2 regions of the [Clostridium] celerecrescens 18A genome follow, and region 1 is predicted to be linked to the other one. Evidence: riboswitches for the same ligand, from Rfam matches in the RefSeq annotation. Region 1 holds a riboswitch; the other holds the start of a gene.
What was found. Region 1 has a riboswitch for thiamine pyrophosphate ahead of thiC (phosphomethylpyrimidine synthase ThiC). Riboswitches for the same ligand answer to the same signal wherever they lie in the genome.

Region 2: linked by a shared signal. The riboswitch ahead of thiT (energy-coupled thiamine transporter ThiT) and the one ahead of thiC (phosphomethylpyrimidine synthase ThiC) in region 1 are both predicted to bind thiamine pyrophosphate.

What each region holds. Positions count from the first base shown of each region.
Region 1 is NZ_PGET01000001.1:5,123,979-5,127,103, forward strand. It holds gene thiW (energy coupling factor transporter S component ThiW) at 1-274, opposite strand, end outside; gene thiC (phosphomethylpyrimidine synthase ThiC) at 357-1,664, opposite strand; TPP riboswitch at 1,763-1,869, opposite strand; gene trpA (tryptophan synthase subunit alpha) at 1,921-2,694, opposite strand; gene trpB (tryptophan synthase subunit beta) at 2,687-3,125, opposite strand, start outside.
Region 2 is NZ_PGET01000001.1:192,334-195,458, forward strand. It holds gene H171_RS00955 (cyclodeaminase/cyclohydrolase family protein) at 1-371, shown strand, start outside; gene H171_RS00960 (bifunctional 5,10-methylenetetrahydrofolate dehydrogenase/5,10-methenyltetrahydrofolate cyclohydrolase) at 389-1,225, shown strand; gene thiT (energy-coupled thiamine transporter ThiT) at 1,286-1,957, opposite strand; TPP riboswitch at 1,984-2,082, opposite strand; gene H171_RS00970 (DMT family transporter) at 2,288-2,713, shown strand; gene H171_RS00975 (helix-hairpin-helix domain-containing protein) at 2,816-3,125, shown strand, end outside.

The DNA of each region.
Region 1 (3,125 bases):
GAAAGGCAAGCAGGCTTCCGGTTCCCATGAGATTCCGTATAAGAGAAGTACAAAACGCCATGGAAACTCCATAGACAGGCCCTAAGAACACCCCAGCCATAACATTAGCCAGATGCTGTACCGGAAAGCATTTGGAAGCTCCCACCGGGATGGAAAAACCTGAGAGTGCAACGGTAAGAGCGGTCAGCATTCCGCTGATCACCAGCTTTTTCACCCGAACTCTTGAACCGGCAGAAGAGTTGCTATAAATTGTTGAAGATATTTGATCTTTCATGAAATTTCCTCCTGTTTATGTAATTTCGACCTAACAAGTAAGGTTGCGGATTGCAAATATCCGATTGGCTTACCGCAAAATATTATTCATCAAAAATATCCACGATCTCCCCATCTAAAATCCGGTTCATATTTTTCATGGCGCAGAAATTGCCGCACATGGAACAGGTATCTTCTTTTTCCGGTTTTGAAGCGGCACGGTAGCGTCTGGCCTTTTCCGGGTCAATGGCAAGCTGGAACATGGTTTCCCAATCCAACCGTTTTCTGGCATCGCTCATCTTATGATCCCATTCCTTAGCACCCCTGATGCCTTTTGCAATGTCAGCCGCATGAGCCGCGATCCGGGCCGCAATGATTCCTTCCTTCACATCTGCTTCATCCGGCAGCCTCAAATGTTCCGCAGGTGTCACATAACAGAGAAACGCTGCTCCGGCAGCAGCAGCCATTGCTCCGCCGATTGCTGCGGTAATATGGTCATATCCCGGTGCAATATCAGTGACTAGAGGTCCCAGAACATAAAAGGGTGCTCCCTTGCAGACCGTCTCCTGTATTTTCATATTGGCTGCAATCTGATCCAGGGGCATGTGGCCGGGACCTTCAATAATGATCTGTACATTCTTCTCCCAGGCCCTTCTCGTCAGCTCTCCAAGGGTCACCAGTTCCTCCACCTGGGAAATATCAGATGCATCTTCAATGCAGCCCGGCCGGCAGGCGTCCCCAAGGCTTAAGGTCACGTCATGCTTCTGGCAGATTTCCAGTATGCGGTCATAATGCTCATAAAAGGGATTCTCCTCCCCGGTCATTTCCATCCAGGCGAAGATGATAGACCCACCTCTTGAAACAATGTTAGTCAGCCGTTTTGCTTCTTTGAATCTTTTGGCGGTCTGTTTGTTGATCCCAACGTGAATGGTCATGAAATCCACCCCGTCTTCCGCGTGCATTTCCACGATCTTAATCCATTCCCCGGCGGTGATTTCCCGAAGCGGTTTGTGATAATAAACCACAGCATCGTAAATAGGAACCGTACCAATCATAGCCGGACATTCACCCGTCAGCTTTCTGCGGAATTTCCGGGTATCTCCAAAGGAACTTAAATCCATAATGGACTCTGCCCCCATGAGAACTGCGTCCTTTACTTTCTCAAGCTCCAGGTCCAGATCATTCAAATCCCTGGATGTTCCCAGATTCACATTGATCTTTGTTCTCAGCATGGAGCCGATCCCGCTGGGTTTTAAGCTGCTGTGATTCTTATTGGCTGGAATGGCGACTTTTCCTTCCGCTACCAGTTCCCGCAGCTTTTCGGGCTCCCATTGTTCGTGCTCAGCTACCGTCAACAGTTCCTTTGTCAGAATACCTTTTCTTGCGGCATCCATTTGTGTGGTGTAATTCATGTTTATTCCTCCTTCTTCTCGCGAACGGAGGGATTGTAAGGGCTTTTTGAAAAACAAGAAAAAGAGCCCATACCAACAGGTATAGGCTCGGAAATATGCAATCATCCCATATGAATCCCTACGTTGGCATTACCCAAATCAGGTTATAAAGGTCGAAGTTGATTACTTCCTCTCAGCCCGCCTACGAGCTCCCTCTTGTGGCACTAGTGTAGCATTCCCCTTCCTCCTTGTCAAGGAAAACATCCCTTACCAGCCATCAGCCGGAAATGGCGGACTTCATTTCCCTTACATAGTCGCAGACAGGCCCTACACAGTCTTTTCCATATTTTGCGGCAATTTTTACAATGGCGCTGCCCACAATGACGCCGTCCCCATGTTTGCTCATCTCCCTTGCCTGCTCCTGGGTGGAGATCCCAAAGCCGATGGCACAGGGAATGTCTTTTGCCTCCTTTACAAAGGAAATCATTTCGCCAATGTTGGTATTGATTTCCGATCTCACCCCGGTTACGCCCATGGAGGAAACGCAGTAGATAAATCCTTCTGAGTCAGATGCAATGGTCCGTATGCGCTCCCTGGAAGTGGGGGCGATGAGGGAAATCAGTTCGACCCCGTATTTTTTGCAGTAGGGCAGCAGTTCCTCCCTTTCTTCAAAAGGCATATCCGGTACGATCAGGGCGTCAATGCCGCACTCAGCCGCATTTTTTAAAAACCGTTCGCTTCCATACACGAAAACCGGATTGATATAAGTCATAAAGGCCAGAGGAACATCGGTTTTCTGGCGGATCCGTTTTACGGTTTCGAAAAGCCTATCCGTGGTAGTTCCTGAAGCCAAAGCCCGCATATCTGCTTCCTGGATCACGATCCCCTCTGCAATCGGGTCAGAAAAGGGGATTCCAAGCTCGATCAAATCCGCTCCGGCCTCGGCCATGGCAGGAACCAGCTCTTCCGTGGTGGCAAGGTCGGGATCTCCTGCCGTAATAAATGGGATAAATGCCTTTCCTCTTAAAAATACTTCTCTTATTCTACTCATAGATTTCAACCCCCTTGTAACGGGCAATGGCTGCCACATCCTTGTCGCCCCGCCCAGATAGATTAATGACAATGACCTCATCTTTTCCCATGGAAGGAGCGATCTTTCTGGCATAGGAGACGGCATGGGCGCTTTCTATTGCAGGAATGATCCCTTCCAGACGGGATAAGTATTCAAAGGCTTCCACAGCCTCCTGATCCGTAATGGAGACATAGCTGGCTCTTCCTGAGTCGTGGAGGGCTGCGTGCTCCGGCCCGATGCCGGGATAGTCAAGTCCTGCGGAGATGGAGAAAACAGGGGCGATCTGGCCGTACTCATCCTGGCAGAAATAGGACTTCATGCCGTGGAAGATTCCAAGAGAGCCGGTGGAAATCGTAGCCGCGTGCTTTCCTGTTTCAATGCCTTGCCCGGCTGCCTCACAGCCCACCAGC
Region 2 (3,125 bases), 4.9 Mb from region 1:
CGGCTGCATACTGCCTTCCCTCTGGTACGGAGGAAGAAAAACTTCATAAGACTGAAATCTTAGAAACCCACCTTCTTGCCGCCTCTCTGGTTCCTCTCATGGTCATGGAGCGTTCCATGGAAACTCTTGATATCCTGGAATTTCTGGCAGAGAAGGGAAGCCGCCTTGCTGTCAGTGACGTAGGCGTGGGAGTCCAGTTTATCCGTTCCGCACTGCTGGGAGCCAAGATGAATGTTTCCATCAATACAAAATCCATGAAGGAGCGGGAAAAGGCCGGACAGCTTCAGAGTCAGGCGGAACATCTGGCTGAAGAAGGAATCAGAAAGGCAGATGCCATCTATGCGAAGGTAGAAGCTGCGTTAAAGGCTTAATAAGGAGGAAAACAGACGTGATAACCTTAAAGGGTGCAGCCGTATCTGCAAAAATCAAGGAACAGGTAGAAACGCTTTTGAATGATTTAAAGGGAAAAACCCCGAAGCTTGCCATTGTGCGGGTAGGAGAACGGCCTGATGACTTATCCTACGAACGGGGAGCTTTAAAGAAGATGGAAAGCTTCGGTCTGATGGGGGAAAGCTTTGCATTTTCCCAGGACATCACTGATGAAGCATTTAAGGAAGAATTTGCAAAGATCAATGATAACCCGGACATCGATGGCATCCTTCTCCTTCGCCCTCTGCCAAAGCAGATAAAGGAAAAGGATATTGAACATATGATTGACCCGGGAAAAGATTTGGATGGCATATCCCCGGAAAATATCGCCAGGGTATTTGCCGGGGACGATACAGGATTTGCTCCCTGTACGGCAGAAGCGGTGGTGGAAGTCTTAAAAGCCAATGATATTTCCCTGACAGGAAAAAGAGTAGCCATCGTGGGCAGAAGTATGGTAGTTGGCCGCCCCTTATCCATGCTGTTGCTGAAGGAGAACGCTACGGTTACCATCTGCCACACCCGCACGGAGGATTTAAAGGAGACCTGTAAAAATGCTCAGATCCTTGTGGCTGCTGCCGGACGTGCAAGGATGGTGGATGCATCTTATGTAGGTAAGGATGCCATAGTGGTTGATGTGGGAATCAATGTGGACGAAGACGGAAAGCTTTGCGGAGATGTGGATTTTGATTCTTTAGAAGGAACAGCTTCCATGGCAACTCCTGTACCAGGAGGTGTAGGAGCGGTGACAACGGCCGTACTGGCCAGGCATCTGGTTTTGGCTGCCCTTAAAAGATAAATCATTTTTTGCGTAAAAAAGTAAAACAGAGACACTGCAGAAAAGCAGTGCCTCTGTTTTTTATCCGTTTAAAGCCTGCCGCTTCACCTGTCCGATAGCTCCAAGTACAGGTGGGAAATACAGGATTAATACAGTTAATACCAACTCTGGCAGGATATAAGTGGCATTATAACCCAGAGTATAAACCAATGGAGGTATGCCCTCTGGTGTATAGGAGGCAAAGAATATATAACCGGAAACAACATGGAATAAGTACCGACCTGTAACTCCCACAATATATCCGGCTACAAGGCCGTGCTTTTTGTTACTGAACAGCCCGGAAAGACCCAAAGCACCGAATGCCAAGGGATAGTCAAGAAGAACCTGGATCGGAGCGAATATATAGGGGTTCGTGATAAACTGTAAGATTCCATAGGCTATCCCGGTCGTGATCCCGGCCTTTACACCGTAAACATAACCGATGAGGCAGATGAACAGCATGGAAAACAATGTGATTGAGCCGCCAAAAGGAAGGGAGGCTACTTTGATAAAGGAAGTTACTGTTGCAAGCGCCATTGCACCTGCGCAGTAAACCAGCTGTCGGGTCTGCAGCTTTTGAGATTTAGAAGACGATCTGCCAAGAAGATGCAGGGCAAAAAAGATCGCAGCAAATAGAACGATTACCAGCAAGTATCCTGCCGGCCTTAATAAATACTCTTCATTTTCCGCAGAGTAAGTTAGAAAAAATGACATAAAAAATCCTCCTTTGTGTGCGCAGGAGGGGACTACTATTGCTTCCTTACGCCGGCATTATCCGGTTCAAGTAGTGAGGGTTCGGTTTCTACCAATCTCAGCCAATGGCTCCCCTAGCGTGTGTAATTTATACAATTTTGCTGTGAGTATAGCGCAAAAACACAGGCTTGTCAAGCCTTATCAAGTCATGTTTTTGCATATCTGATCCATAACCAAATTGTAAATTCAGTATAAAAATGCAAATAAAGCACAACCTAGTAAAAGAAGTAAAGTTGAAATAAAGTCCGCTTGATTAATTATTAACAAATTGGAGATACGGAGGTTGTTTTAATGACAGGCTTTATTATTGCTCTTATATCCGGAGCGCTTATGAGCATACAGGGAGTTTTTAATACGGGAGTGACAAAGCAGACCAGCATGTGGGTTTCAACAGGCTGGGTACAGCTGACTGCATTTTTGACCTGCCTCATTCTGTGGTATTTCTCCGGCAGGGAGAACATTACCGGCCTATTTGATGTGCAGCCCAAGTACTTATTGATTGGCGGCGTTATGGGTGCATTCATTACCTATACAGTAGTAAGGAGTATGGGAACCCTGGGTCCGGCCAAAGCGGCTCTGATCATTGTAATTTCTCAAATCATTGTAGCCTATGCCATCGAGTTGTTTGGCTTATTCGGTGTTGAAAAGGTGGGTTTTGAATGGAAGAAGCTGATCGGTGCAGTTGTTGCCATTATCGGAATCATGATATTTAATTAATTTGGAAATAGTGCTTGTATTTACTTATTTCTTTAGGTAGAATAGTAACATAGGCTGAAGATGGTATCCTTTTTTGGAGATTTTTGTAAGAGGAGGGATATCATGGATTACCAGAAAGTTAAAATCATCCTTATCGCCCTGTGTGTCTTAGGGGCGGGTGTATGTTATGGCTTCAGCAGAAGCCAGGAGGTTCACAGGCCAGGGGTTTCTTTGACAGAGGAATCGTCTTTATATTCCGGGGAAAGTGTTATCGGAATTGAAGCAGGTGATGGCACGGAAGCTTTAACAGCAGAAGAGGACAGTTTAGGAAGTGCAGGAGAGGAAACGGCCCTGCCTTTCTATGTACATATCTGCGGAGAAGTTGTTTCTCCCGGTGTTTATGAGCTTAAAGAAGGAAGCCGGGTTTTTCAGG